Regions from separate parts of the Streptomyces sp. NPDC090088 genome, predicted to be linked through region 1. Evidence: riboswitches for the same ligand, from Rfam matches in the RefSeq annotation. Region 1 holds a riboswitch; each other region holds the start of a gene.
The links. Region 1 has a riboswitch for S-adenosylmethionine ahead of thrC (threonine synthase). Riboswitches for the same ligand answer to the same signal wherever they lie in the genome.

Region 2: it holds a riboswitch for S-adenosylmethionine, as region 1 does, so the genes downstream of both, ACIPSJ_RS23205 (putative leader peptide) here and thrC (threonine synthase) in region 1, are expected to answer to the same signal.
Region 3: it holds a riboswitch for S-adenosylmethionine, as region 1 does, so the genes downstream of both, ACIPSJ_RS06350 (aminotransferase class V-fold PLP-dependent enzyme) here and thrC (threonine synthase) in region 1, are expected to answer to the same signal.

The regions. Positions count from the first base shown of each region.
Region 1 is NZ_JBIVDZ010000006.1:163,721-173,745, forward strand. It holds gene nagA (N-acetylglucosamine-6-phosphate deacetylase) at 1-34, opposite strand, end outside; gene ACIPSJ_RS28570 (ROK family protein) at 34-975, opposite strand; gene ACIPSJ_RS28575 (extracellular solute-binding protein) at 1,105-2,370, shown strand; gene ACIPSJ_RS28580 (DUF3263 domain-containing protein) at 2,388-2,621, shown strand; gene otsB (trehalose-phosphatase) at 2,824-3,675, shown strand; gene ACIPSJ_RS28590 (trehalose-6-phosphate synthase) at 3,768-5,192, opposite strand; gene ACIPSJ_RS28595 (glucosyl-3-phosphoglycerate synthase) at 5,285-6,229, opposite strand; SAM riboswitch class I at 6,387-6,530, shown strand; gene thrC (threonine synthase) at 6,549-7,832, shown strand; gene ACIPSJ_RS28605 (MoaD/ThiS family protein) at 7,877-8,152, shown strand; gene ACIPSJ_RS28610 (cold-shock protein) at 8,643-8,849, shown strand; gene groL (chaperonin GroEL) at 9,153-10,025, shown strand, end outside.
Region 2 is NZ_JBIVDZ010000004.1:713,535-723,559, reverse strand. It holds gene ACIPSJ_RS23230 (LLM class flavin-dependent oxidoreductase) at 1-480, opposite strand, end outside; gene ACIPSJ_RS23225 (dipeptide ABC transporter ATP-binding protein) at 494-2,212, opposite strand; gene ACIPSJ_RS23220 (ABC transporter permease) at 2,194-3,159, opposite strand; gene ACIPSJ_RS23215 (ABC transporter permease) at 3,156-4,115, opposite strand; gene ACIPSJ_RS23210 (ABC transporter substrate-binding protein) at 4,119-5,738, opposite strand; gene ACIPSJ_RS23205 (putative leader peptide) at 5,991-6,107, opposite strand; SAM riboswitch class IV at 6,142-6,255, opposite strand; gene ACIPSJ_RS23200 (MFS transporter) at 6,656-7,990, shown strand; gene ACIPSJ_RS23195 (LLM class flavin-dependent oxidoreductase) at 7,983-9,071, shown strand; gene ACIPSJ_RS23190 (NtaA/DmoA family FMN-dependent monooxygenase) at 9,082-10,025, shown strand, end outside.
Region 3 is NZ_JBIVDZ010000001.1:1,436,522-1,446,546, reverse strand. It holds gene ACIPSJ_RS06365 (rhomboid family intramembrane serine protease) at 1-104, shown strand, start outside; gene ACIPSJ_RS06360 (Lrp/AsnC ligand binding domain-containing protein) at 101-382, shown strand; gene ACIPSJ_RS06355 (PQQ-binding-like beta-propeller repeat protein) at 419-2,566, opposite strand; gene ACIPSJ_RS06350 (aminotransferase class V-fold PLP-dependent enzyme) at 2,635-3,996, opposite strand; SAM riboswitch class IV at 4,161-4,277, opposite strand; gene trpD (anthranilate phosphoribosyltransferase) at 4,433-5,497, opposite strand; gene ACIPSJ_RS06340 (cytochrome bc complex cytochrome b subunit) at 5,631-7,268, opposite strand; gene ACIPSJ_RS06335 (Rieske 2Fe-2S domain-containing protein) at 7,265-8,323, opposite strand; gene ACIPSJ_RS06330 (cytochrome c) at 8,320-9,132, opposite strand; gene ACIPSJ_RS06325 (heme-copper oxidase subunit III) at 9,209-9,829, opposite strand; gene ACIPSJ_RS06320 (hypothetical protein) at 10,008-10,025, shown strand, end outside.

The DNA.
Region 1 (10,025 bases):
GCGGGGCGCTGTCGTGCGGCTCGTTCGCAGCCATCAGGGGGTTACCTCCGCGGTAGTGGTCGTAGTCAACAAGTCCTGGGCGAGCAGGCCCGCCCCCAAACAACCGGCCGTGTCTCCCAGTTCGGCCGGGACGATCGACGGCAGTCTCTGGAACGTCACCCGGGCTTCCACAGCCCCCCGCAGCGGCTCGAAGAGCACGCTCCCCGCCTCCGCCAGGCCGCCGCCGATGATGAGGACGCGGGGGTCGAGGAGGGTGAGGGCTGTCACCAGGCCGTCGGCCAGGGCGGCCACGGCCTCCCCCCACACCCGGACGGCGTTCGGGTCGCCGGACGTGACGGCCTTCGCGCAGTCCGCCGCGTCCGCGTCGGGGTCACCGCAGGCCTTCGCCCACGCCTCGCTCACCGCGGCGGCCGACGCGTACCGCTCCAGGCAGCCGCGCTGACCGCACGGACAGGGCGCGCCCTGCGGTCGTACGACGATGTGGCCGATCTCGCCCGCGAAGCCGTGCGCGCCCGACTCCACCCGGCCGTCCAGGCCGAAGCCGCCCGCGATGCCGGTGCCGAGGGCGACGAAGAAGAAGCGGTCCGCTCCCCGGCCCGCGCCGAGCCGCCCCTCGGCCAGGCCGCCGGTGCGCACGTCGTGGCCGAGGGCGACCGGGATGGAGAGGCGGTCGGCGAGGAGGGCGCGCAGCGGGACGTCGCGCCAGCCGAGGTTGGCGGCGTAGACGGCGACGCCGGCCCGCTCGTCGACGATGCCCGGTACCGCGACTCCTGCGGCGGCGGGCGGCTCGCCGAGGTGCTGTTCGCCGTAGGCCCGCAGCTCGGCGGCGAAGTCGAGGATGGCGGCGACCACCGCGTCCGGGCCGCGTTCGCGGCCGGTCGCCCGGCGGTCCTGGTGGAGCAGCTCGCCGTCCGGGCCGACCAGCGCGGCCTTCATTCCGGTGCCGCCCACGTCCAGGGCGATGACATGTCTCACGGGAACAGTGTGGCCCGCCGACCCGCAAGAGGTCTAGTCCACTTACGTGGTGTAGACCTTATGGGTCCACATGTTGAACGGCGAGACAGTTAGATCGAGGTAGTGCGGGTGCGGCGGCGTAGGGCAGGAATGATCGCGGTGGTGTCCACCATGGGCATGACGGCGGTTCTCGGTGGCTGTGGGGCGACGGGTTCTTCGGACGTCACCCTCAGACTCGTCGCGGCCGACTACGGCGACTCCGCCGCCAACAGCTCCCAGAAGTACTGGGACAGGCTGGCCAGGGCGTACGAGGCCCAGCACTCCGGCGTGAAGATCGATGTCAGCGTCTACTCGTGGAACGACGTCGACAGCAAGGTCAAGGCCATGGTCGCCGCCGACAAGGCCCCCGACCTGGCGCAGATCGGCTCGTACGCCGACTACGCGGCCGCCGGCAAGCTGTACGAGGCCGGTGACCTGCTCTCCATCCCGGTCCAGGCCGACTTCCCGTCCCAGCTCGCCGAGGCGGGCCAGTGGAACCACGCCCAGTACGGCATCCCCTTCGCCGCCTCCACGCGCGTCCTCTTCTACAACAAGACGCTCTTCTCCGAGGCCGGCATCACCACCCCGCCCACCACCTGGACCGAGCTCGCGGCCGACGCGAAGGCGCTCGCGGCGAACGGTGTGAAGTACCCGTACGCGCTGCCGCTCGGTCCCGAGGAGGCCCAGGCGGAGACCATGCAGTGGCTGCTCAGCGGCGGCAGCGGCTACACCGACGACACCGGCACGTACACGATCAACTCCTCGCAGAACATCGACACCCTCACCTGGCTCAAGGACGAACTGGTCGGCAAGGGCCTGACCGGCCCGACGGCGCCCGGCAAACTGAACCGCGCGACGGCGTTCGCCGCCTTCGCCGACGGCCAGGTCGGCATGATCAACGGCCACCCCACGCTCATCAAGCAGGCCGAGAAGAAGGGCGTGAAGTTCGGCACCGTCGCGATGCCCGCCCGGGCCGGGCAGTCCACCGGCACCGCCTCCATGGGCGTCGCCGACTGGATGGCGGCCTTCAAGCAGAACGGCCACGCGGACCAGGTCGGTGACTTCCTCAACTACGTCTACAGCGAGAAGAACGTCCTCTCCTTCTCCCGCGAGTACGGCCTGCTGCCCGTCACCACGTCCGCGTCCCAGGCGATGACCGACTCCACGCAGCCGCAGGACAAGCAGCTGCGCCCCTTCCTCGAACAGCTCCCGACCTCCCAGCTGTACCCGGCGGGCAAGACGTCCTGGGCCGCCATCAGCGCCGACATCAAGAAGCAGATAGGCACCGCGGTCACCTCGACGGGCAACCCGACGACCGTCCTCACCCGCCTCCAGGCGGAGGCGTCGCTGGCCGACAGCCGTACGAGCACGGGCTGAGCGTTACCGTTCTCGGCATGGACCGGCAAGAACTGGACGCGCGCGAGCAGGCGATCCTCGCCCTGGAACGGCGGGGCTTCGCCGGCACCGGCGCGAAGGAGCGGGCGATACGCGAGGAACTCGACCTGGCTCCCGTCCGCTACTACCAGCTCCTCAACGCCCTCCTCGACGACGAGCGGGCGCTGGCCCACGACCCGGTGACGGTGAACCGGCTGCGGAGGGTGCGGGAGGCTCGGCGGGGGGAGCGGTGAGGGTGGCGGTGCGCTGAGGTGGCGGTGCGCTGAGGGGGCGGTGCGCTGAGGGGGCGGTGCGCTGAGGGGCTGCGCCCCCTTCGCCCCCCCTTCGCCCCCCTCGACCCCCCCCCGTCGGCCGCCTCGGTCTGCGGGCCGGTGGGGGTTGAGCGCGCAGTTCCCCGCGCCCCTGACGGGGCGCTGCTCGGATACTGTCGGCTGCATGGGAACCCACATCACGGAACCCCTTCCGACGCCTCGCACCCAGGCCGGTCGCGACGGTCTCGCGGCGCTTGTCGCGCAGCCGCACACCGCGCTGATCGGTCTTGACTTCGATGGCACGCTCGCGCCGATCGTCGCCGATCCCGAGCAGGCGCGGGCCCACCCGGACGCGGTGCCGGTGCTGGCCGCGCTCGCGCCGAAGGTGGCCGCGGTCGCCGTGATCACCGGCCGGCCGGCCGAGGTGGCGGTCCGCTACGGCGGCTTCGCGGGCGTGCCCGGGCTGGAACACCTCGTCGTCCTCGGCCACTACGGCGCCGAACGCTGGGAAGCGGCCACCGGCGAGATCACCGCGCCGCCGCCCCACCCGGGCATCGCCGCCGCCCGCGCCGAACTCCCCGCCCTCCTGGACCGGGTGGGCGCCGCGCACGGTACCTGGATCGAGGAGAAGGGCTTCGCCGTCGCGGTCCACACCCGCCGGGCCGACGACCCGCAGGCCACCTTCGACTCCCTCCGTGCCCCCCTGACCGACCTGGCCACCCGTCACGCCCTGATCGTCGAACCGGGCCGCCTGGTCCTGGAACTCCGCCCCCCGGGCATGGACAAGGGCGTGGCCCTGCGCGACTACGCGAGGGAGATCGGCGCCGAATCGGTCCTCTACGCCGGCGACGACCTCGGCGACATCCCCGCCTTCGCCGCCGTCGAGAAGCTGCGGGAGGAAGGCGTCCCCGGCGTCCTGGTGTGCAGCGGCAGCGAGGAAGTCACCCAGCTGGCGGACCGGGCGGACGTGGTCGTGGACGGCCCGGAGGGAGTCGTACGGCTACTGGGCCAGACGGTCGCATACAGCGCCCCGTAAGCCCCGTAAGGGGCGCGGGGCTGTATCGATGTGCGGCTCCGCCGCGTGGGCGCGACCAGCCCCCACCGCCCCGCAGCCGACGAACTACGAACTCACCCGCCCAACGCCTCCAACTGCTCAAGAAACCAAGCCGCAGGCGGCAGCGCCGTAGCCGCCGCAGCGAGCCGCTTGCACGTCTCCGCCCGCTCCTCCACCGGCATGCCCAGCGCCAGCGCCAACGCGGCGGCCGTCCCCCCGATGTCGTACGGGTTCACGACCACCGCGTCCTCGCCCAGCTCCTCGTACGCCCCCGCCTCCCGCGAGAGCACCAGCACGCACCCCTCGTCCGACACCACGGGGATCTCTTTCGCGACGAGGTTCATGCCGTCGCGGATCGGGTTCACCAGGGCGACGTCGGCCAGCCGGTACGCCGCCAGGGAGCGGGCGAAGTCGTCCTTCACATGGAGCACGACCGGCGTCCAGCCCGCCGTCCCGTAGGCCGAGTTGATGTCGTCGGCGACCCGCTGGACCTCGGCCGTGTAGTCGCGGTAGACGGCGAGGTCCTGCCGGGACGGATACGCGAACGCGACATGCACCACCCGCTCCCGCCACTCGGGGTGGTCGTCGAGCAGCTGCCGGTAGGCCAGCAGTCCGCGCACGATGTTCTTCGAGAGCTCCGTACGGTCGACCCGGACGATGGTCCTGCGGCCGTCGCCGATCTCCTCCCGCAGGGCGGCCATCCGCTCCTCGACGTCCGGCTCGTGCGACCGCTTCCGCAGGAAGTCCGCGTCGGCGCCGAGCCCGTGCACCCCGATCCGGGTGTCTCCGGAGGAGGGGATCCCGGGGCCCAGTACGGCGTGGCAGCAGTCGACGAACGCGTCCGCCCACCGACGGGTGAGGAACGCCGCGTGGTCGGCGCCGAGGATCCCGCTCAGCAGCTCGGCGGCGATGTCGTCGGGGAGGAGCCGGAAGTAGTCCGGCGGCGCCCAGGGGGTGTGGGAGAAATGGCCGATTCGGAGGTCGGGGCGCAGGCGGCGCAGCATCCGCGGGGCCAGCGCCAGGTGGTAGTCCTGGATGACGACCGCGGCGCCCTCGCCCGCCTCCTGGGCCAGCGCCTCGGCGAACGCCCGGTTGTAGGCCTGGTACGACGCCCACTGGCGCCGGAACTCCGCGTCGAAGACCGGCTCCAGCGGGGTCTGGTAGAGCATGTGGTGGACGAACCACAGCACCGAGTTGGCGATGCCGTTGTACGCGTCGGAGAACACCTCCGCGTCGATGTCGAGCATCCGGACCCGCTGGCCCCCGGTGTCCGCCACCGGCAGCCGGCCGCCGTCGGCCCGCCGCACCGCCTCGCGGTCACCGTCGCTCAGCGCCGCGCACACCCACACGGCGTTCGCGTCCGGGCCGATCGCCGACAGGCCGGAGACCAGCCCGCCGCCGCCCCGCTTGGCGTGCAGCGCACCGCCTTCGCGCACCTCGTACGAAACCGGGCCGCGGTTGGACGCGACCAGCACCTCAGCACCGCCGGTGGAAGCCATACGCCTCAACCTAGCCCGGCCCGTAAACGCTCAAACGTACGGCTACGCCCGACCAGCGGCCGTATACGGAACGCGCGTCGAACCCGTCGAAGTCACGCCACTTTGCGTTCGGCGTACTCCGCGATCTCCGCCATCGGCGGCCGTTCCTCCGTGTCCACGGAGTACGTGCGCGGCTCGAAGCCGTCCTCGCTCCGTTCGAACTGGGTCAGGGACGGGCGGATCAGGTGGCCGCGGGCCAGCCGCAGCTGGGCGGTGCGGTAGATCGCGGCGGACATCCGGCCGAGGGCCTGGCCGTCCTGGTGGCGGTGTTTGCGGACCCCCACGTCCACCTGGGCGAGGGCGTCCAGGCCGACCAGGTGCAGGGCGTCGACCAGCATGCCCAGCTCCACGCCGTAGCCGACCGGGAAAGGGAGCTGTTCCAGGAGCGAGCGGCGGGCCGCGTACTCGCCGCCCAGCGGCTGCACGAACCCGGCCAGCTGCGGCCAGTGCATGTTCAGCAGCGGGCGGGCCATCAGCTCGGTGACCCGGCCGCCCTGCCCGGCCGCGCCGGCCAGCGGGCGGTCGTACATCGCCTTGACCAGGTCCACCCCGGGGTCGGTCAGCAGCGGGCCGACGATCCCGGAGACGAAGTCGGAGGAGAAGTCCCTCAGGTCCGCGTCGATGAAGCAGACGATGTCTCCCGTGGTCACGAGCAGGGAGCGCCAGAGGACCTCGCCCTTGCCGGGGACGGCGGGGATGCGGGGGAGGATCGTGTCGCGGTGGACGACCCGGGCGCCGGCCGCGGCGGCCACCACCGCCGTGCGGTCGGTGGAGCCGGAGTCGACGACGACGATCTCGTCGACGAGCGGCGCCTGCTGCATCAGGTCGTGGCGGATGACCGCGACGATGTCACCGACGGTCTCCTCCTCGTTGAGCGCGGGCAGCACGACGGAGACCGACTGACCCGTCCGCTGCTTGGCGGCGAGTATCCGGTGCAGGGGACGGTCGTTCAGGGACCAGGAGCGGGTGGCCAGCCAGCGCTCGACTTCTTCCAGCACAGTCAGCGGCTCCTCACTGTCACGATCACACAGCGCGGTGTGATCCATCTCGCGGTTCGGACGACTATCTCAACTGTCCTGGCCTTCGGTTACAGTCTTGAACAACGCCGATGACCATCGCATGTCCTGCGGTCACCGTGCGTTGACAACCGAATACAGCTCATCCAGAGGGGCAGAGGGATACGGCCCGATGAAGCCCCGGCAACCCTCCAGTCGGTACTCGTCTTCCAAGGCGTGGCTCCCGGCTAGGGAAGGTGCCAAATCCGTCTCACGGCGAGATGCGTCGTGAGGAAGATGAGGAGAAAGGGCCTCGCCTCACATGGCTGCGCAGACTGTTGCAACCGATTCCCCGAAGACCGTCGACCTGGGCCCCGCCACGGCGCTGTCCTGCCGCGAGTGCGGTCACCGGGTGCCGCTCGGCCCGGTGTTCGCCTGCGAGGAGTGTTTCGGCCCGCTCGAGATCGCGTACGACTACTCGGCGTACGACGCCGAGGAGCTGCGGAAGCAGATCGAGGCGGGACCCGCGAACATCTGGCGTTACGCCCCGCTGCTGCCGGTCCCGGCCGACGTGGCGACCAAGCCCAACATCAACCCCGGCTGGACCAAGCTCGTGCAGGCCGACAACCTGGCCAAGGAGCTGGGCGTCACCGGCGGCCTGTACGTGAAGGACGACTCCGGCAACCCGACGCACTCCTTCAAGGACCGCGTCGTCGCCCAGGCCGTCGAGGCCGCCCGTGCCTTCGGCTACACCACCCTCTCCTGCTCCTCCACCGGCAACCTGGCCGGCGCGGTCGGCGCCGCCGCCGCCCGGGCCGGCTTCCGCTCCTGCGTGTTCATCCCGCACGACCTGGAGCAGGGCAAGGTCGTCATGGCCGCGATCTACGGCGGCGAGCTCGTCGGCATCGAGGGCAACTACGACGACGTGAACCGTTTCTGCTCCGAGCTGATCGGCGACCCGGCCGGCGAGGGCTGGGGCTTCGTCAACGTCAACCTGCGGCCGTACTACGCGGAGGGGTCGAAGACCCTGGCGTACGAGATCTGCGAGCAGCTCGGCTGGCAGCTGCCGGACCAGCTGGTCATCCCGATCGCCTCCGGTTCGCAGCTCACCAAGGTCGACAAGGGGCTCCAGGAGCTGATCAAGCTCGGGCTGGTCGAGGACAAGCCGTACAAGATCTTCGGTGCGCAGGCCGAGGGCTGCTCGCCGGTGTCGGTGGCCTTCAAGGGCGGCCACGACGTGGTCCGGCCGCAGAAGCCGAACACCATCGCCAAGTCCCTCGCCATCGGCAACCCGGCCGACGGTCCCTACGTCCTCGACATCGCCCGCCGTACGGGTGGCGCGGTGGAGGACGTCACCGACGAGCAGGTCGTCGACGCGATCAAGCTGCTCGCGCGGACCGAGGGGATCTTCGCGGAGACCGCCGGCGGAGTGACGGTTGGAGTCACCAAGAAGCTCATTGAGAATGGGCTCATCGATCCCTCGAAGTCGGTCGTTGTACTCAACACCGGTGATGGATTGAAGACGCTCGACGCGGTGGCGGGTACGGGTCTTACCGCGACCATTCGCCCGAATCTCGAGTCTTTCCACGAGGCCGGGCTCGCCTGAGTCCCCGAGAAATAGGGCGCTGCCCTGACCGGAGGTTTAAAGCCGTGAGCGTCACTGTTCGCATCCCCACCATCCTGCGCACCTACACCGGTGGCCAGGCCGAAGTCAGTGCCGAAGGTGCCACCCTCGGCGAGGTCATCACCGACCTGGAGAAGAACCACACGGGAATCTCCGCCCGCGTTCTCGACGACCAGGGCAAGCTGCGCCGGTTCGTCAATGTGTACGTCAATGACGACGACGTGCGCTTCGAGCAGGGCCTGGAGACCGCCACCCCGGACGGGGCCGGCGTCTCCATCATCCCGGCCGTCGCGGGCGGCTGACCGACCCCGCAGACCGCGCCGACCCGGCTGACCTGCTGACCTGATGGCCGTATGACCGAACATTACCTTCGGTAACACCCATCACCGAGTGTTCATCTGATTGCCCCCTCCGTGAGAGAAGCGGAGGGGGCAATTCTGTGTGGTTGAGCGCGGTACAGTTGGGGAACGCGGTCCTGATCTCCAGGTCGGGAGCCCCGTATTCGATACCGCGAGCCCGACAAGAAGTAGCCAAAGTGTGCGGGTTCTTTGCGGCTTTTGCGGCTTATCTGGGGCCCGACTTGCCCTGAATTCGGCCGAATTCTTGCTACATTCCGGACCCTTCCCGTCCAGAATTCTCGTCCGATTGACCTGTTGCAGACGGCAGTTGGACAGATACATTCGGCCGCGGTCGACGCGTTCCGGCGCACGCCCCCAACCATTGGGGGGTGAGGTCTGACCCGGATCCGCGAAGTGTGGATCTGTGCAAGGGCCAGTAATAGGGGAGTTAGGCATGGCTCAGGGCACCGTCAAGTGGTTCAACGCGGAGAAGGGGTACGGCTTCATCGCGGTCGACGGTGGTGCGGATGTTTTCGTCCACTACAGCGCGATCCAGATGGACGGGTACCGCACCCTGGAAGAGGGTCAGCGAGTCGATTTCGAGATCTCGCAGGGCCAGAAGGGGCCGCAGGCGGACATGGTCCGGCTGGCGACCAGCTGAAGCACGCGCCGACTGACAGCGACGTTCTTCTGTACATCTTCGAAGGGCTCGTGCCTCCCGGGGCACGGGCCCTTCGGCATGCCCGGCCGCGTGTGCCCGATCCCCGGGAGGCGCTTGCACTCGCCTACCCCGAGTGCTAATCATTGGCGTTAGCACTCTGAAGGTGAGAGTGACAAAGAAGGACCGGGTCGGTGAGGCCCGCGGGCCGGGTGGGGCAAGGAACCCACGGGTCGGCGAGCCGTCCGTCGCGGGCGCGGGCGCGGTCCTGAAGACTCACCCCCAGTCCTGGAGGGACCACTTCACATGGCCAAGATCATCGCGTTCGACGAGGAGGCGCGGCGCGGCCTCGAGCGCGGCATGAACCAGCTCGCGGACGCCGTCAAGGTGACGCTCGGCCCCAAGGGCCGCAACGTCGTCCTCGAGAAGAAGTGGGGCGCCCCCACGATCACCAACGATGGTGTCTCCATCGCCAAGGAGATCGAGCTCGAGGACCCGTACGAGAAGATCGGCGCCGAGCTGGTCAAGGAAGTCGCCAAGAAGACGGACGACGTCGCCGGTGACGGTACGACCACCGCGACCGTGCTCGCCCAGGCCCTGGTCAAGGAAGGCCTGCGCAACGTAGCCGCCGGCGCCAACCCGATGGCCCTCAAGCGCGGTATCGAGAAGGCCGTCGAGGCCGTCTCCGGTGCCCTCCTCGAACAGGCCAAGGATGTCGAGACCAAGGAGCAGATCGCTTCGACGGCCTCCATCTCCGCCGCCGACACCCAGATCGGCGAGCTCATCGCCGAGGCCATGGACAAGGTCGGCAAGGAAGGCGTCATCACCGTCGAGGAGTCCCAGACCTTCGGTCTGGAGCTGGAGCTCACCGAGGGTATGCGCTTCGACAAGGGCTACATCTCGGCGTACTTCGCCACCGACATGGAGCGTATGGAGGCGTCCCTCGACGACCCGTACATCCTGATCGCCAACTCGAAGATCGGCTCCGTCAAGGACCTGCTCCCGCTCCTGGAGAAGGTCATGCAGTCGGGCAAGCCGCTGCTGATCATCGCCGAGGACGTCGAGGGCGAGGCCCTGTCGACCCTGGTCGTCAACAAGATCCGCGGCACCTTCAAGTCCGTCGCCGTCAAGGCCCCGGGCTTCGGCGACCGCCGCAAGGCGATGCTGAACGACATCGCC
Region 2 (10,025 bases), on a different contig from region 1:
CCCCGGCGAGTGGATCACCGTGTCCGGGCCGCCGAGATAGCCGCCGCCCAGGTTCTCGACGAGCCGGGCGATCCTGCCGTACGACAGGTCGAAGCCGCGCCAGTCCCCGTCGTACACCAGATCGCCCAGCAGGTCGGCGTGCGGCATCCCGGTGCTGAAGCCGATCTGGAGCCGGCCCCGGGACAGCACGTCGGCCAGCGCCAGGTCCTCGGCCAGCCGGAACGGGCTCTCGTAGCCGATCGGGATGACCGCGGTGCCGAGTTCGATGCGTTCGGTGCGCTGCCCGGCCGCCGCGAGGAAGACGGCGGCCGAGCCGACGCCGTGTTCGAGGTGGCGCTGCCGGATCCAGGCGCCGTCGTAGCCGAGCCGCTCGCCGTACTCGAACAGCCGGAGGGTCTCCTCCAGGCCCGGGTAGGGGTCGTCGTCGGCGAAGTTGCCGGGGGTGAGAAAGGCCAAGGAGGTGATGGTGGGAGTGCTCATACGACGCTCGTCCTCAGCTTGTGGTGGTCTCGGCGGCGAGGGGGGCGGGGCCGACGGGGCCGACGGGGGAGGGGGCGCGGCCGCCGGGGATCGCCGCGAGGAGCTCGCGGGTGTACGCGTGGCGGGGGTCGGTGAAGAGTTCCCCGGGCGGGCCCGTCTCCACGATCCGCCCGGCCCGCATGACGGCGACCTGGTGCGCGATCTGCCGTACGACGGCCAGGTCGTGCGAGATGAACAGGTACGCCACGCCGGTGTCCGCCTGCAACTCGGCCAACAGGTCCAGGACTTGGGCCTGGACGGAGACATCGAGCGCGGAGACGGGTTCGTCGCACACCACGAGGTCGGGGGAGAGAGCGAGGGCACGGGCGATGGCCACGCGCTGGCGCTGCCCGCCGGACAGCTCCGCCGGGCGGCGCTCCAGCGTCGAGGCGGGCAGGGCGACCCGGTCCAGCAGTTCACGCGCGCGGGCCAGCCGGGCCGCGCGGTCGCCGACCTTGAACGCGCGCAGCGGCTCGCTGATCACCTCGGCGATGGAGAAGCGGGGGTCGAGGGAGGCGTACGGGTTCTGGTAGACGAGCTGGGCACGGCGGCGCAGCTGCCGGGCCCGCTCACCCGTGGCGGTGGTGATGTCGGTCCCGTCGAACAGGACCTGTCCGGAGGTCGGGTCGGCCAGCCGGAGCACCAGCCGGGCGGTGGTGGACTTGCCCGAGCCCGACTCCCCGACCAGGGCGAGGGTCTGCCCACGGTGGAGCGTGAGGCTGACGTCGTCGACCGCGCGCAGGGTCCGGGTCTCGCCGCCGGCCCGGGGCAGCCTGAACTCCTTGACCAGGTGGCGTACTTCGACCAGGGGCACGGCGTCCGCGGGCGCGGCCGGCACCGGGGTGCGGGGGCGGGCCGTGGTCAGGCTGGGGGCGGCGGCGAGCAGTCGCCGGGTGTACTCGTGCTGCGGGTCGGCGAGGACGGCACGCGTCTCGCCCGCCTCCACGACCCTGCCCTCGGACATGACCACCAGGCGCTGGGCCCGGTCGGCGGCGACCCCGAGGTCGTGGGTGACCAGCAGGATCGCGGTGCCCGACTCCTCGGTGAGGTGCTGGAGATGGTCGAGGATGACCCGCTGCACGGTCACGTCGAGCGCGCTGGTCGGTTCGTCGGCGATGATCAGCTCGGGCTTCGCGGCGAGCGCCACGGCGATCAGGGCCCGCTGCCGCATGCCGCCGGACAGTTCGTGCGGGTACTGGCGCGCCCGGACGGCCGCGTCGGGCAGTCCGGCCCGGTTCAGGACCTCGACCGCCTCGGCCGCCGCCGAACGCCGGGTCGCCAGTCCGTGGACGCGCAGCACCTCGGCGACCTGCTCGCCGATCCGCTTGACCGGGTTGAGCGAGACCGTCGGGTCCTGCGGGACCAGCCCGATCCGCGCGCCTCGCACGGTGCGCAGCTCCGCCTCCGACAGGGTGGCGAGGTCGTGCCGGCCGAAGCGGACCGTGCCCGCGTCGATCGTGCCGTTCGCCGCCAGCAGCCGGGTGACCGCGTGCGCGGTGGTGCTCTTCCCGGAACCGGACTCGCCGACGACGGCGGTCACCTGCCCTGGCCAGACGTCGAGGTCGACGCCCCGCACGGCCGCTACCGACCCGCTCCGGGTGCGGTATGACACGGACAGGTCGCGGATCTCCAGCAGTGGTGTGCTCACGCCTTCACCGTTCTCGGGTTCGTCGGTCATCGCTGCCGGGACCATTCGCCGTCCAGCGCCCGCGCGACGCGGTTGGTGGCCAGGACGGTCGCGGCGATCGCCAGCCCGGGCAGCGCCGTCAGCCACCAGGCGTTGGCCAGGTAGTTGCGGCCGTCGGAGATCAACGTCCCCCACTCCGGGGCCGGCGGCGGCGCGCCGTAGCCGAGGAAGCTCAGCGCGGACACGGCCAGGATCGAGGAGCCGAAGTCCAGGGTGGCCAGGACCACCACCGGGCCGGCCGCGTTGGGCAGCACATGCCGGCCCAGCACCGTGTACCAGCGGGCCCCGCAGGACCGCGAGGCCTCCACGAACAGCGCCTGCCGCACCCGCAGCACCTCGGCGCGGGCCACCCGGGCGAAGGAGGCGACGCTGGCGATACCGACCGCGACCGCCACCTTCACCGTCCCGTACCCGAGCGCGGTGACCAGGGCCAGCGACAGGAACAGCGCCGGGATGGAGAGAAGGACGTCGACGACACGCATCAGCACGTCGTCCACCCAGCGGCCCACGAACCCGGCGACGACCCCGAGCAGGCCGCCCACCACGAACGCGACCAGGACCGCGATCAGCGTGGCCTTGAGGGAGAGCTGGGCGCCGTGCACCACGCGGGAGAAGACGTCGCGGCCGAGTTCGTCCGTGCCGAACCAGTGACTGCCGCCCGGGCCGCGGAAGTTCTCCGACGGGACTCCCTTCAACGGGTCCTGCGCGGTGAACAGGTCCGGCCGGAACGAGGCCAGCACGACCAGCACCAGGACAGCCACCGAGAGCAGCAGACCGGGGCGGCGGACCAGGAACCGCAGCACTCGGCGTACATCGGCCCGGCGGTACGGCCCGGGGGTGGTCGCGGGTCCCGCCTCGACCGACCGGGCGGGACCGAGCTCGGCCCCGGACGCGTTCCCCGTGCCGCCTGTGCCGCCTGTGCCGCCCGTGTCGTCGACAAGGCTCTGGCTCATGCGAGGCCCACCCTCCGGTTCGAGGCCACCACGATCCGCGGGTCCAGCAGCGGATAGACGAGGTCGACGACCAGGTTCGTCGCCACGAAGATCAGCGCACCGAACACCACCACCCCCTGGACCAGCGGGATGTCCTGGGCGGTGACGGCCGCAGCGGTCACCCGGCCCAGGCCGTCACGGGAGAACACCGTCTCCACGACCACCGAACCGGCGATCAGCTGCCCCACCAGCAGCCCGACGACCGTCAGCGCGGGCAGTGACGCGTTGCGCAGCGCATGCCGCAGATGCACCCGCCAGCGGCCGGCGCCCTTGGCCCGGGCGGTCTCCACATAAGCCTGGTCGAGCGCGGTGAGCAGGCTCTTGGCCAGCACCTGGGCGACCAGTGCACCCGTCGGCAGGGCCAGGGTCAGCGCCGGCAGCACCAGACCGCGCAGCCCGTCGTTGCCGAACGCCGGGAACCAGTGCAGCCGGAAGGAGAAGGCCTCCACCAGCAGCAGCCCCACCCAGAACGTCGGGACCGACACCCCCAGCGGCGGCAGCGACAGCAGCAGCTGCCGCAGCCACCGCCGCGAGGTGTACGTCGCCACCACCGCGAGCCCGCCGCCGAGCACCACCGCGAGCACCAGCGCGGCCCCCGTCAGCTGGAGCGTCTGCGGCAGCGCGTCGCCGATCACGGAGGTGACCGGGCGGCCGGTGGAGACGGCGTCCCCGAAGTCCCCGCGCACCGCCCGCCCCAGATACTCGGCGTACTGCACGAGCACCGGCTTGTCGAAGCCGTACTCGTGCCGCAGCGCGGCCAGTTGGGCCGGGTCGACCTGCCCGGAGTCCATGCCGGCACCGGCCATCGCGCTCACCGGGTCACCGGGCAGGAAGTCCAGCACCAGGAACGACACCGTGTAGGCCGCCCACAGCACCCCGACCGCCTGCGCCAGGCGTTTGACGACGTAGCGGCGCATGCGTCAGCCGATCCAGGTGTCGTGCAGCTGGACGCGGCTGCCCGAGTCGAAGTCGAGGTCGTGGACCTTGTCCGACACACCCAGCTGGGTCTGCAGCTCCACCACCGGCACGTTGTACGCGTTCCGCACGAGCAGCTTCTGTGCCTCGGCGACCAGCTGCGCGCGCTTGGCGGTGTCGGTCGTCGCGGCCTGCGCGGTGAGCGCGGTGTCCAGCGAACTGGCGGGCAGGTGGTAGAAGTTGCCCAGCTGGGTGGAGAACGAGGTGCGCAGGATGTCCGGGTCGGCACGGGTCACGTTGCCCCACACCACGTCGAAGTCGCCGGACTGGACCGTCGTCGCGAACTGGGTGACCGGGAGCTGCTTGAGCACCACGTCGATCCCGACGGCCTTCAGCTGCTGCTGGACCAGTTCCAACGCGGGCTGGTTGGTGGCCGCGTTGGGGAACCAGGTGATGGTCAGGGACAGCTTCTTGCCGTCCTTGGTGCGGATGCCGTCGCCGCCCGCCTTCCAACCAGCCTGATCCAGCAGGGACTTGGCCTTGGCTGCGTCGGTGGACAGGTCGGCGGCGAGGTTCGTGTAGTCCGGCGTGGTGTGCGCCAGGACGCTGGTGGCCGGCTGGGTGCCGGTGGGGAAGACGGTGTCGGCGATCTGCTTGCGGTCGACGGCGACCTGGACGGCCTGGCGCACCTTCGCGTCCTTGAACAGGGGCCGTGCGTTGTTGAGGCCGAGCCCGAACACCACACCGGGGTTGGCCCGGCGCTGGAGGGTGACCTGGCCGCCCTTGAGCGCGGCCTCGTTGGCCTTGCCGACGCTGCTGATCACGTCCACCTGCCCGGACTGGAGGCTGCCCGCCCGGACGCCCGCCTCGGGCACCACCTTGAACACCAGCTTGTCCAGGTAGGCCGCGCCCTTCTTGGACCACAGCGAGGAGCCCCAGGCGTACCCGGACCGCCGGTCCAGCGTGACCGACTGGTTCTGGACGTACTGCTTCAGCACGAACGGCCCGGAGCCGACCACACCGTCACTGCACTTCTGCTGCGGGCTCTTCTTGACGCTCGCCGACGACTCGATGCCCAGCGAGTGCGTCGAAGTGGCTTGCAGGAACTGGGCGTTGGGCTGCTTGAAGGTGACCTTGACGGTGAGCGGGTCGACCACGGTGGTGGCCTTGACGCCGCTGAGATAGCCCTCGGCGAGGGTGCCCAGGGCGCCGAGTTTCGGGACCGCGTCGAAGTTGTCCTTCACCACCTGCGCGGTCAGCGCGGAGCCGTCGCTGAAGGTGACCCCCGAGCGCAGCCGGAACGTGAACTCCGTGGCGTCGGCGTTGATGTCCCAGCTCTTGGCCAGCCACGGGACGATCTTGCCGGTCCTGGGGTCCTGGTCGGTCAGGGAGTCCACGAGCTGGCGCACCGAGTAGATGGTGTCGTTGCTGCCGACCTGCTGCGGATCCACGCAGCCGGCGTCGGAACCCACCGCGAAGGTGAGGGTGCCACCGGACTTCGGCCGGCTGCTTCCGCTGCCGGTGCCGCCGTCGCCCGAGCCGCAGGCGGTCAGCAGGACACCGGTGGTCAGCAGGGCGGCCAGGGGCGCCCAGCGGGACGTTCTGGGAAAGGGAAGTGCTGTCACGGAGGGGGTTCTCCTACTCGTGTCACCCGGCAACGGGGTGCCGGGCTTCGGTGCGCGAGGCACGGCCGTGCAGGGGCGTGCGGCCCGGGCCGGAGGGCACCGGCACGGGGAGGCGCTGTACGGAAACGGGTCAGGGAAGGGGCACCCGGAGCGGCGGCGGAGCCGTGCGCATGGGAGCGGTGAGCAATGACCGGCAGAGGCCGGTGCGGTGGTCGGCCGGCAGAGGGCGGCGGCCGGCGGGGGATGCGCTGGTCAGGCCTGACAGAGGCAGCTGGTCGAGCGCTTCAGATCGATGTGACGGCGGCGCGAGAGCCGGGAGAAGGCCATGGCGTCGGTGAAGGGAGCCGGGAGGTCATCGCGCTGCCGCATACCGGTCCTCCTCTTCTCCGGCCCCGCTCACGGGGCCACGCGCTTGCGGGGATCGTCGGTGATCCCGCCGGGCTTTCACCTGGAGCACCCCGCCGCGCGGGAGGGTTGCCGGTCAGCGAGCCAGGGCTTGACGCTGACACTCAATGCCGGTCGCGATGCTACGGAGCGGTTTTGTCGTACGTCAATCCCGGAACCGGGCGTCCTGTTCGAAAGACGGCGCCGTCTCACGGGGCGGGACGCGTGGTGGACGCACCTTCCGCCGTGTGTTTTGATCCGGTCATGGAGACCGCAGGTCAGGCACGCACCGTGCTGCTCGACCCGTTCTGGGTGGGCCGTCGCGCCGATCAGTTCGACGAGACCTGTCGCTGACCCCCGGCCCGTCCCACCGGGCTTCTCTCCCACTCTTGCCTCGTAGCGCCGTCGTCGCGTAGGGCCGTCGCCTGCGAAGCCCCCACGCGGCTACCAATCGCCGTCACCCCAGGCCGACTTCGCGACGAGATCGTCGTACGGCCCTCGCCACCGTGGATCGACCCCTCGGAAAGAGACGCATGGCCGTCAACCGAACCGTCCCGTCAGGGGCGTTCGCCGCGCTGCGGGTCCGTGACTACCGGATCTACTGGAGCACGGGTCTGGTGTCCAACATCGGCAGCGCCATGCAGGGCGTCGCGCTGGACTGGTACGTCCTGACCCTCACCCACAGCGGGACCGCGCTCGGGTGGGTCGCCGGTCTGCAGTTCGCCCCGGTGCTGCTGTTCGGTCTGTGGGGCGGCGTCCTGGCCGACCGCCACGACCGGCGGACCCTGCTGCTGTGGACCCAGACGCTGTACGCGGTGCAGGCACTGCTGCTGGCGGCGCTGGTGTTCTCCGGTCATGCTCCGCTGTGGGCGCTGTACGTGCTGTCCTTCGCCCTGGGCAGTGTGTTCACGGTGGAGAACCCCGCACGGCTGTCCTTCGTCACCGAACTGGTCGGGCGGACGCTGATCCCGAAGGCCGCGGGGCTGAACATCCTCTCCCTGAACGCCGCGCGCCTGATCGGCCCGGCGATCGCCGGGGTGCTGATCGGGGCGATCGGCACCGGGTGGGTGTTCGCCCTCAACGCGGTGTCGTTCACCGTGGTCCTCGCGGGTGTGCTCGCGATCCGGCCGCGCACGGGCGGCGGGCCGGCCACGCCCCGGCCGCCGTGGACGGGGGCGGGGGCGGAGGGCTTGCGCTATGTGGCCGCCCGGCCCGAACTCGTCGGCGTGTTCACGGTCTTCGGGCTGACCGCGACCTTCGCGGTGAACTTCCCGACCACCCTGACCCTGTTCGCCGGGCGTGTCTTCGACGTCGGCTCCCGGGGCCTCGGTTTCATGAACACGGCCCTGGCCGTCGGGACCGTCGCCGGGACGATCGCCGCCACGCGCGGGGTCTCGCCCCGGGTGCGGACGGTCGTCGTCGGCGCGCTGCTGTTCGGCGGGTTCGAGGCGGTGGCGGCGCTGATGCCGTCGTATCCCGCCTTCCTCGTCCTGCTGCTGCCCGCCGGTTTCACGTTGATGACGCTGAACACGGCCGTCAGCGCCTTCGTCCAGTCCGAGGTCAGCGATGCCATGCGCGGGCGGGTGATGGCGGTCTACACGGTGATCTCCATGGGCGGCAGCCCGGTCGGTGCGCCCGTCGTCGGCTGGATCTCCCAACACGCCGGGGTGCGCTGGGGGTTGGCCTCCGGCGCCGCGACCGCGGTGCTGGCGGCGGCCGGCGTGGCGCTCTGGCTGGCCCGCACCGCACCCACGGCAGCCGCCCGGGCGGCCCCGCCCGTCTCCGGGTCCGCCGCCACCGGCCGCCCGGCCCTCCCCGTCCCCGCACCGCAGTGTGAACCGTCCACCGGAGGAACTCCCCATGACTGACCGTCACACCGGGCTGCCCGGGCTGCACCTCGCCCTGGAGGCCGACGGCGGTGGCGCCCACCCGGCCGCCCGGGTCGCCGTCACCCCGAGGGCGCTGCGGCGGACCGCCGTCGCCGCCGAGCAGGCCGGCTTCGCCCTCGTCACGTTCGCCGACGAGCCGCTGCCGCCTGGTGCCGGGCCCGGGTCCGTCGGCCGGATCGAGGCAGGGACGCGCGCGGCGTACGTGTCCCTGCTCACCGACCGGATCGGGCTCGCGCCCACCCTGCACATCACCACCACCGAGCCCTTCCACCTCGCCACCCAGCTGGCGAGCCTGGACCACGCGTCGCACGGCCGGGCCGCCTGGCTGGTGGGAGCGGCGGCCGACGCGGCCGCACTCGCCACCGTGGGCCGGGAACCGGTCCCGGCCGGGGCACTGCGCCGGGAGACCGAGGACGTCGTCGACACCGCCCGCGCCCTGTGGGACTCGTGGGAGGACGACGCGGTCGTCAAGGACGCCGCCACCGGCCGCTACCTGGACGCGGACCGGGTGCACCACATCGACTTCGAGGGCGCCTCCTTCACGGTCAAGGGCCCGCTCATCACCCCGCGTCCGCCACAGGGACAGGTCGTGGTCCTCGCACCGGACGCGCTGGAGATCGACGAGCGCGCCGACGTGGTCCTGGTCGGCCGGCCCACGCCCGCCGCTGTCGCCGCCCGCGCGGACGCCGCCCGGGAGGCCGGCGCACCCCTGGTCTTCGCCGAGGTGGAGATCGTCCTCGACACCGCCGTGCCCGCCGCCGACCGGCTGGCCGCACTGGACCGCACCGCCCCCCGGCCCGCGACCGGCCGACTGCGCCACACCGGATCCCCGGAGCAACTGACCGAACTCCTCGCCGAACTCGCCCAGTTCGTCGACGGCATACGGCTGCACCCGGCCGTCCTCGCCGACGACCTCCCGGTGCTGGCCGAGCAGGTACTGCCCGCCCTGGCCGCCGCCGGACTCCACCACCCGCCCCGGCCCGGCGACACCCTGCGCACCACGCTCGGCCTGCCCCGCCCCGCCAACCGATTCGCCGCCGCGCCCGCCGCCCACGCCTGAGGTGACCGCCATGACCGAACCGTCCACCCGACCCCAGCTCCATCTCGGCCTGTTCTACGCCGGTGTCGGGCCCCAACTGGTCTGGACCGACCCCGACGCCCCCTCGCACACCGCGATCGAGACCTTCGCCGACGTGGTGCGGGCCCTGGAGCGAGGACTCTTCGACGCCTTCTTCCTCGGCGAGGGGCTGCGGGTGCGGGAGAACCGGGGCCGGATCTTCGACCTCGACGTGGCCGGCCGCCCGGACGCCATCACCCAGCTGTCCGCGCTGGCCGCCGTGACCGACCGGATCGGCCTGGTGGCCACCCAGAACACCACCTACAACTACCCGGCCGACCTCGCCCGCCGCCTGGCCTCCCTCGACCTGCTGTCCGAGGGCCGGGCCGGATGGAACATCGTCACCACCGACAACGCCTGGACCGGAGCCAACTTCCGCCGCGGTGGCTGGCTGGAGCACGAGCGCCGCTACGACCGCGCCGGACAGTTCGTCGACGCTGCCAAGGAACTGTGGGCCTCCCGGGACGGCGACGGTTCGGCCCGCCCGGTCGAGCGGGAGACGGACCTGGTACGGCTGCGGGCCCTCGCCACCGTTGCGGCCAGTCCGCAGGGCAGGCCCGTGCTCTTCCAGGCCGGCGACTCCGACGGCGGCCGCGAACTCGCCGCCCGCCACGCCGACGTGGTGTTCTCCAACAACACCGAGTACGGCAAGGCCGTCGCCTACGCGGCCGACCTGCGCGAGCGGCTGGCCCGGTACGGCCGCTCACCGGACTCGCTGCGCATCCTGCCGGGCGCCAGCGTCATCCTCGCGGACACCGCGCGGGAGGCGGCGGACAAGGCCCGCTGGATGCGCACCGAACAGGTCAACGGGCCCCGGGCGATCGCCTTCTTCGAGCAGTACTGGGGCACCGATCTGTCCGGCTACGACCCGGACGGCCCGCTGCCCGACATCGAGCC
Region 3 (10,025 bases), on a different contig from region 1:
TCGGCTTCGGACTCGGCTTCGGGTACGCGTGGGTCCGGTACGGCCGTACGACTAAAGTGAGGACCGCCCCAGCCCCGGCACCCGAGGGAGAGAACCAGCCGTGATCACCGCGATCGTCCTCATCAAGACCAGCGTGGACCGGATCCCCGAGATCGCGGAACAGATCGCCGCGCTGGAGAGCGTCAGCGAGGTCTTCTCCGTCACCGGCACGTACGACCTGATCGCCATGGTCCGGGTACAGCAGCACGAGGACCTCGCCGAGGTCATCCCCGGCCGCATCAGCAAGATCCCCGGCGTGGAGGGCACCGACACGCACGTCGCGTTCCGCACGTACTCCCAGCACGACCTGGAAGCGGCGTTCGCGATCGGCCTGGACAGCTGACCCCTCAGCCCTTCAGCCCCTCAGTCCTTCAGCGCCTCAGTCCTTCAGGGCGAGGACGGTGATGCCGTCGGCGGTCGCGACGTAGATGCGGCCGTCGCGGACGACCGGGCTCTGGGTCCCGGTGGACACCCCGCCCTCGACCCGCTTCCGCCAGGTCCGTCCCCCCTTGCGGTTCAGGCCGAAGAGCGTCGAGCCCTGGCGCACGTAGAGCGTGCCGGCCGCGACCACGGGGTCGCCGTACTGGTTGCCGTCGGCGGTGAACGCGGACGCCCACGCCTTCGATCCGTCCCCGGGGTCCAGGGCCAGGATCTCGTAGTCGCTCGCGGTGACGGCCAGGCCGCCGAACGCCACGCTCGTGAAGTAGCGGCTGCCGCTCGGCAGGTCGTTCCCCGACTTGTGCCACAGCGGCTTGCCCGCGCGGCTGATGCCGTGCAGCATCTGCTCGCCGCCCGACCCGACCACCAGGACGTCCCCGACCAGCGTCGGCCGCCCGGTGTCGCTGCCGGCGGCCGTCGCCCACAGCCGCCGCCCGCTTTTCGCGTCCAGGGCGAGGAGCTGGTCGCCGAAGGTGCCGCAGTAGACCACGCCGTCCGCGGCCAGCGGCTCGCTGGTGGGCGCGGGGCCGGTCGGCATGTCCCAGGCCTTGGTGCCGTCGGAGGCGTAGGCACGCACCCCGCCCTTGTCCGCGGAGCCGTACGACACCAGGACCAGGCCGCCCGCGGCCACCGGCACCTGGCTGTCGCCGGCGACCGGCCTGGTCCAGCGCACCTTGCCGTTCCGGCCGAGGGCGCAGAGCCGGGTGGACCCCTCCCCGTTGTCGTACAGCAGGCAGTACACACCGTCGGCGGTGGCGAGCGGGGACATCACCGGCCCGCCCAGCCGGGTCGCCCAGACGGCGCGGCCGTACGGGTCCACGGCGTGCAGCGAGCCGTCCGCGCCGCCGACGTACACCAGCTTCCCGTCCGGGGACAGTGCCGCGCAGGGGCCGCGCCGCCCGCCCAGCCCCTGGACCTGGTACTGCCAGCCCGTCAGGGGAGCGCCCGACGCGGTCGTGCCCTTCTCCTCCCCCGACCCCGGCCGGCCCGTGCTCCCCGAGGAGCCCCGCAGCCACAGCCAGCCGCCGGCGCCCGCGGCCGCCACGGCCGCCGAACCGCCCGCCAGGCCCGCCAGCAGGCGGCGCCGGGAGGGCGCGGCGGGGCCCGGGGCGGCGGCCGGGGTGTCCGTGACCGTCACGGGCGCCATGTACTCGACCCGGCTGTCCCGCTCCCCCGAGCCGTGCTCCGGCATCCAGCGGGTGCCGTCGTCCGCGGTCCCGGGCAGGGTCGGGGCGCCGCCGGTGTACCACCCGGCCCGCAGTCCCGCGCGCAGACTGTCCGCCGTGTGCCCCACCGCCGCGACCACGTCGGCGGGCGTCGGCCGGGCGTCGGGGTCGTCGCGCAGGCACGCCTCCACTAGCGCCAGACGGTCCTTCGGCACGGCGGACAGGTCGACGTCCCCGGTCAGGATCCGCAGCAGAACGACCGAATCCTGCCCCTCGCCGAAGGGCTCCCGGCCGCCCGCCGCGTAGGCGAGGACCGCGCCGAGCGAGAAGACGTCACTGGCCGGCCCGACCTGGGCGCCGTTGCGGATCTGCTCGGGCGAGACGTAGCCGACGGACCCGACGATCACTCCGGTCCGGGTCAGTGCCGTCCCCTCCAGGGCCCGGACGATGCCGAAGTCGATGACCCGGGGGCCGTCCGGCGCCAGCAGGATGTTGGAGGGCTTGAGGTCCCGGTGGACCAGGCCCCCCGCGTGGATCGCGGCCAGCGCCTCGCCGAGCGCGGCCGCGAGCAGTCGTACCGCGTCCCCGGTCAGCGGGCCGCCGTCGAGGATCGCGTCCCGCAGGTTGGGGCCGTCCACGTACTCGGTGGCCATCCACGGCCGGTCCGCCTCGGTGTCCGCGTCCACCACCCGTGCGGTGTACGTGCCCGCCCCGCCGACCGTCCCCGCGGCCCGCACCTCGTGCCGGAACCGGGCCCGGAAGGTGCGGTCCTCCGCATGCTCGGCCCGCACCACCTTGACCGCGAGCCGGGGGCCGCCCCGGGCCTCGGCGAGGTAGACCTCGCCCATGCCTCCGGACCCGAGCCGGCCCAGGACCTGGTAGGGACCGATGGTCCGCGGGTCAGTCTCCCGCAGCTCCTGCACTCCGCGCTCCCCCTGCTCTCCGTACAGCTGCCGAGGTGAGCGTATACGCGCGAGTGGACGTCAGTCCGTCACACGGCCGGTACGCAACGGCCGTCCTCCGTGCGGTAGTTCCACTTCGCGCCGTCCCGGACCAGTTCCCGTACGGCGCCCACGAACCGCTCCACGTGCTCGTCCGGCGTCCCCGCCCCGAAGCTCACGCGGATCGCGTTGAGGGACTTCTCGCCCGGTGCCGCCTCCGGCGCCCCGCACTCGCCCTGGGTCTGGGGGTCGGAGCCGAGGAGGGTCCTGACCAGCGGGTGGGCGCAGAAGAGGCCGTCGCGAACGCCGATGCCGTACTCGGCGGAGAGGGCGGCGGCGAAGTGGGAGCTGTTCCAGCCGTCCACCACGAAGCTGATCACGCCGACGCGCGGGGCGTCGTCGCCGAAGAGGGAGAGGACCCGGACCTCCGGAACCTCGGCAAGTCCAGAGCGCACCGTCTCGATCAGGTGCCGCTCACGGGCGACCAGCGTGTCGAAGCCGGCCTCGGTGAGCGCCTTGCAGGCGGCGGCGATGGAGTAGGCGCCGATGACGTTGGGCGAGCCGGCCTCGTGCCGCGCCGCGCTCTCGTGCCACTCCACGGCCACGCCCCCGTCCTCGCGCCGGGTGACCTTGCGGCTGGCGCCGCCGCCCGCGAGGTAGGGCTCGGCGGCCTGGAGCCAGTCGGCGCGGCCGGCGAGGACGCCGGAGCCGAAGGGGGCGTACAGCTTGTGGCCGGAGAAGGCGACCCAGTCGACGTCCAGGTCCTGGACGGAGACGGGGTGGTGCGGGGCCAGCTGGGCGGCGTCCAGGACGATCCGGGCGCCGTGGGCGTGCGCGGCGGCCGCGAGCTCCCGTACCGGCCACAGCTCGCCGGTGACGTTGGACGCGCCGGTGACGCAGACCAGGGCCGGGCCGTGGGGGTCGCGGTCGGCGAGGGCGCGCTCCAGGGTCTCGACTGCCTGGCGCGGGGTGCGGGGGGCGTTGAGGTAGGTGACGCGGGCGTCCTGCCACGGCAGCAGGGAGGCGTGGTGCTCGGTCTCGAAGACGAAGACCTGGCAGTCGGCGGGGAGGGCGCGGGCCAGCAGGTTCAGGGAGTCCGTGGTGGAGCGGGTGAAGACCAGCTGGTCGTCGGGGCGGCAGTCGAGGAACTCGGCGACGGTCCGGCGGGCGTTCTCGAAGAGGTCCGTGGAGAGCTGCGAGAGGTAGCCGGCGCCGCGGTGGACGCTGCCGTAGTAGGGCGCGTACGCCGCGACGTCGTCCCAGACCCGCTGGAGGGCGGGGGCGCTGGCCGCGTAGTCGAGGGCGGCGTAGGTGACCTCGCCGCCGGTGACCAGCGGGACGGCGACATCCCGGCCCAGAACGGGCAGTGGGGCACAAACGGACTGGGCGGAGGCAGCGGTGGAGACAGACATGGCGGAACTCCTGTGAGGGTAAGCGGAACCGCCGTGCCGGACGGTGTGTCGACGGCACGGGGAAAGCTGAAAAGGGGTACGCGGAGGCGGGGCTCGACGCCCTATCGCATTCGCTTGCTCACAGAAGGCTCCCTCGTACGACCAGGACCCCTGGTGTGTCGAGGGGTCCGCGCTTGCCGTAGACCTCGCTGCCTACGACCTGGTCTTCACCCGGGGCACCCCGCCACGGACGGAGGGTTGCCGGACAGTCGGCCGGGGCCTCATGACTGTCACTCATGACCTGGGAAGAAACGTAAGGGAAGTGATCGCCGCCGCGCAACCTCTGTCCGGATGACGGAACGAGGGCCTGGCCGGCCGGGCACCGCCGACAACGCCGCGCGGGGCTGCGCGCCGCCGCGACGGCGGGACCCGGCGGTGCCGGACCTCCGCGCCGCCGCTACTTGTTCGTCGCCGCCGCCCAGCGCTCAAGGGCCCTCTTGGCCGCGCCCGAGTCGATCGACTCCGTCGCCCTGTCCATGCCCGCGCGGAGCTGTTCGGGCAGCGTGCCCGGGCCCGGGTCCAGGGCGACCAGGGCGGCCGCCGAGTTCAGCAGGACCGCGTCCCGTACCGGGCCCTGGTCGCCGTCCAGGAGCCTGCGGGCGACCTCCGCGTTGTACGACGGGTCGCCGCCCCGCAGGGCCTCCACCGGGACCAGGTCGATGCCGACGTCACGGGGGTCGAAGGTCTGCTCGGTGACCTTGCCGTCGCGGACGACCCAGACGTGGGACGTGGCGGTCGTGGTGAGTTCGTCGAGGCCGTCGTCGCCGCGGAAGACCAGGGAGGAGTTGCCGCGCTCGGCGAAGACGCCCGCGACGACGGGGGCCATGCGCGGGTCCGCGACGCCGACGGCCTGGGCCCGCACCCGCGCGGGGTTGGTCAGCGGGCCGAGGATGTTGAAGACCGTGCGGATGCCCAACTGGCCGCGCGCGGCACCCGCGTGACGCAGCGCCGGGTGGAACTTGACGGCGAAGCAGAAGGTGATGCCGGCCTCCTCGGCTACCTCGGCGACCCGCTGCGGGGTCAGGTCGAGGTTGACGCCGAGCTTCTCCAGGACGTCCGAGGCGCCGGACGCGGAGGAGGCGGCGCGGTTGCCGTGCTTGACGACCTTCGCGCCGGTGCCGGCCACCACCAGCGCCGACATCGTGGAGATGTTCACCGTCTTCGCGCCGTCACCGCCGGTCCCGACGATGTCGACCGTGCGGCCCGGCACCTCGATGAGGTTGGCGTGCTCGTACATCGTGCGGACCAGGCCGTTGATCTCCTCGACCGTCTCGCCCTTGGCCCGCAGCGCGACCACGAAGCCGGCGATCTGGGCGTCGGTCGCCTGGCCGCGCATAATCTGGTCCATCGCCCAGGCCGTGGCCTCGGCGCTCTGGTCCTGGCCGTACAGCAGCGCGTTCAGTACCTCGGGCCAGGAACGGCCCGCCGCGGTGTCGCCTCCAGCGGGGGTCACAGCGCTCATAAGGCCGCTCCTGATCGTCGTACCGGGAAATGGTGCCTGTGAGGCCTACCCTATCCAGCCCCGGGCACCGCGAAGGGCCCCCGTCCGGTGTACGGACGGGGGCCCTTCGGCTGTGGCGTGGCGACGCCGTCGATCAGTGGTGGCCGTGGCCGCTCGTGATCTCCTTGTACTCCTCGACGGACGGCTTCGGGATCTGGTTGTCCTCGCCGTAGTAGGCGTTGCTCAGCTTGGCGCGGAGCTTCTCGGACCCCTTGATCTTGCGCTCGACACCGTTCTCGTCGACCGCCGGGCCGATCTGGGCCGGCTCGTACTGGTGGTGGGCGGTGAGGGTGTGCAGCTGCTCCTGGGAGAGCGGCTCGTGGATCTCGACGAACTCACCGTGCGGCAGCCGCTTGATGATGCCGGTCTCGCGGCCGTGCAGCACCTTCTCCTTGTCGCGGCGCTGCAGACCGAGGCAGATCCGCTTGGTGACGAGGAACGCGATCACCGGTCCGGCGAAGAAGAAGATCCGGACGAACCAGGTCACGTCGTTGATCGACAGGTGGAAGTGGGTGGCGATGAGGTCGTTGCCACCACCGATCAGGCCCACCATGTACACGGTGATCCAGGCGACACCGAAACCGGTACGGGTCGGGGCGTTGCGCGGGCGGTCCAGGATGTGGTGCTCGCTCTTGTCGCCGGTGACCCAGGACTCGATGAACGGGTAGAGCGCGATCGCACCCAGGACCAGACCGAACAGGACCAGCGGGATGAACACGCCCAGGACCAGGGTGTGGCCCCAGAAGTTGATCTCCCAGCCCGGCATGTAGCGGATCAGACCCTCGGCGAAGCCCATGTACCAGTCGGGCTGGGCGCCGGTGGACACCTGGTCCGGGCGGTAGGGGCCCATGGCCCAGATCGGGTTGATCTGGGTGGTCGCCGCGATGGCCGCGATGACACCGAAGACCAGGAAGAAGAAGCCTCCGGCCTTGGCCATGTAGACCGGCAGCAGCGGCATGCCGACGACGTTCTTCTCGGTCTTTCCGGGACCCGCGAACTGCGTGTGCTTGTGGTAGAAGACCAGGATCAGGTGGCCCACCATCAGGCCGAGCATGATGCCCGGCAGCAGCAGGATGTGGATCGAGTAGAACCGCGCCACGAAGTCGTGGCCGGGGAACTCGCCGCCGAAGAGGAAGTACGAGATGTACGTGCCGACGATCGGCATCGACAGGATGGCGCCCTCGGTGAAGCGGACACCGGTGCCGGAGAGCAGGTCGTCCGGGAGCGAGTAACCGGTGAAACCGGTGAACATGCCCAGGACGAACAGCAGGAAGCCGAACAGCCAGTTGATCTCACGCGGCTTGCGGAACGCGCCCGTGAAGAACACGCGCATCATGTGCACGAACATGCCGGCGAGGAAGATCAGCGCGGCCCAGTGGTGGATCTGCCGGATGAGCAGACCACCGCGCACGTCGAAGGAGATGTGCAGGGTCGAGTTGAACGCCTCGGACATCAGCTGTCCCTGGAGCGGGACGTAGCTGCCGTGGTACACCACCTCGTTCATCGACGGGTGGAAGAACAGCGTCAGATACACACCCGTCAGGATGATGATGATGAAGCTGTACATGCACACTTCGCCCAGCATGAACGACCAGTGGTCGGGGAAGATCTTGCGCATGTTGGACTTGGCCAGGGAGTAGATCCCGAGCCGTCCGTCGGCCCAGTCGGCGACACGCTCGCCGGCCGGTGCCTTCCCGCGCTCGCGGGACTCTGAGTTCTCGTTGGTGCTCATCCGCGCTCCCAGAAGGCAGGACCGACGGGCTCGTCGAAGTCGCCGAGCGCCTGGAGGTAGCCCTCCTCGCTCACGCCGATGCGCAGCTGCGGCAGGGCGTGGCCGGCCGGGCCGAAGATCACTCGGGCTCCGTCGGAGAGGTCGAAGGTGGACTGGTGGCACGGGCAGAGCACGTGGTGGGTCTGCTGCTCGTACAGCGAGATCGGGCAGCCCACGTGGGTGCAGATCTTCGAGTAGGCGACGATGCCCTCGTGCGACCACTCGAGCTCGCGCTTGTCCTTGATGTTGTCCGGCTGCAGCCGGATGATCATCAGGGCCGCCTTCGCCATGACGTTCTGGAAGTCCTCCTGGTCTTCCTCGACGCCCTCGGGCTTGGCGAACGTCAGGGAGCCGACGGCGACGTCGGAGGGACGCAGCGGCTCGTTGGTGTTCATGTTGACGAGCAGCTTGCCCTTCGACCACGCCGTGTGGCGCAGCGAGGTGCCGGGCAGCGGGCCGAGGTCGCGCAGCAGCACGACGCCGGAGAGCGGGACCAGGGTCAGCGCGCCGAACATCGTGTTGCGGATCAGCTTGCGCCGGCCGATCGCCGACTCCTTGGCGCCCTGCTTGAAGTCGGCCAGGACCTTGGCCTTGACCTCGGGCTCGGCCGAGATGGCGTGCCGCTCGTCGGCGACCTCCACGTCGGACATCAGGGTGCGGGCCCAGTGGACCGCGCCCGCGCCGATGCAGAACAGGGCCGCACCGAGCGTCAGGCCCAGGGCGAAGTTCAGCGCGCTGATGTGACCGAGGGGGAAGACGAAGATCGCCTTGTCCTTCGGGATGGTCACATAGGACGCGATGAAGCCGACCGTGGCCAGCATCGACACCGTGAACAGCAGGGCGACGACGCGCTCGGACCGCTTGGCGGCCCGCTCGTCGATGTCCTGGATCCGGTGCTCGTGGGGCGGCAGACCCGGGTCCGCGAACGGGTTCTTCTCGTCCGCGACGCTCACGGCGCCGTGCGCGTGATCCTGCTCAGCGGGCAGGTTCTCTTCTGGAATGTCTTGGCTACTCATGACTTCTTGGCCTTTGCGGTCCGAGCGGCGACCCAGACGGCGACCGCGATCAGCAGGCCGAGACCGAAGATCCACGCGAACAGGCCCTCGCTGACCGGCCCGAGGCCGCCCAGGTTGAGACCGCCGGGGTTCACCGTCTTGCTGCTGTTGACCGAGTCGAGGTACGCGATGATGTCCTTCTTGTTCTTCTCCGACAGCGTCGTGTCAGGGAAGGACGGCATGTTCTGCGGGCCCGTCTGCATGGCCTCGTAGATGTGCTTCGGGTCGACGCCCTGCAGGTCCGGCGCGAACTTGCCCTTGGTCAGCGCGCCACCCGAGCCGACGAAGTTGTGGCACTGCGCGCAGTTGGTGCGGAAGAGCTCGCCACCCGCGGCGATGTCGGCACCGTCCGGACCGTACTGGTCCTTGGTCGGCACCGAGGGACCGGCGCCCAGCGAGGCGATGTACGCCGCGAGCTGGTCGATCTGGGCCTGGGTGTAGATGTTCTTCTTCGCGACGACCTGCGGGCCCTGCGAGGTCGCGGCCGGCATACGGCCGGTGCCGACCTGGAAGTCGACGGCCGCGGCGCCCACGCCCACCAGGCTGGGGCCGTCGGACGAACCCTGACCGCCGGTGCCGTGGCAGCTGGCGCAGCCGACCGAGTAGAGCTTCTTGCCCTCCTCGATGGTCAGGGACTGGGATGTTTCATCGGCCTGCGCCTTGCTCGCGGGCGCGAGAGCGGCGTAGGCCCCCCCAGTGCCCACCAGCGCAAGGAGTAGGACGACGAGCGCCGCCAGCGGATGGCGTCGTCGTGCGGAGAGCTTTTTCACGGATTACTCCGGTGTCAGGATCTTCTGCGTCGATGCTTCTGGAAAGTGCGCTTCTGCGGCGCGCGTGCCGGCCTGGCTACTTGATCAGGTAGATCGTGGCGAAGAGGCCGATCCAGACGACATCGACGAAGTGCCAGTAGTAGGACACGACGATGGCCGCGGTCGCCTGCTCGTGCGTGAACCTCTTCGCCGCGTAGGTGCGCCCCAGGACGAACAGGAAGGCGATGAGGCCGCCCGTCACGTGCATGCCGTGGAAGCCGGTGGTCAGGTAGAACACCGAGCCGTACGGGTCGGAGGAGAGCGAGAGCCCGTCCTTCTTGACCAGTTCGGTGTACTCGTAGATCTGACCGCCGATGAAGATCGCACCCATGATGAAGGTGACGATGAACCATCCCCGGAGCTTCTTCACGTCCCCGCGCTCGGCGGCGAACACGCCGAGCTGGCAGGTGAGGGAGGAGAGCACCAGGATCGTGGTGTTGGTCGCGGAGAACGGAAGGTTGAGATGGCTCGCCATCTCCTTCCAGTGCGCCGGACCGGTCACCGATCGCAGGGTGAAGTACATCGCGAAGAGGGCCGCGAAGAACATCAGCTCGGAACTCAGCCAAATGATGGTTCCGACGCTGGTGAGGTTCGGCCGGTTGACCGACGGGTGCGCGTGCCCGGTTTCTACTGTCGTTGCTGTCGCCACGACCGACATTATGTCGGTCGCTTATCTCGCGCTCACTCCGGGGGGTGCCGTTCGGAGTGTTCGCAGCGTGTGGACTGCCCGGATGGCCCATCGAAGCGGTGTTCCAACAGGTGTTGACGAGGTGTTCGGGGGAGTAGCATCCGGGCCATCGGTCCTGTCCGTACGACGCTGACGTCTCGGAGGAACAATGCAGCCGACCGCCACG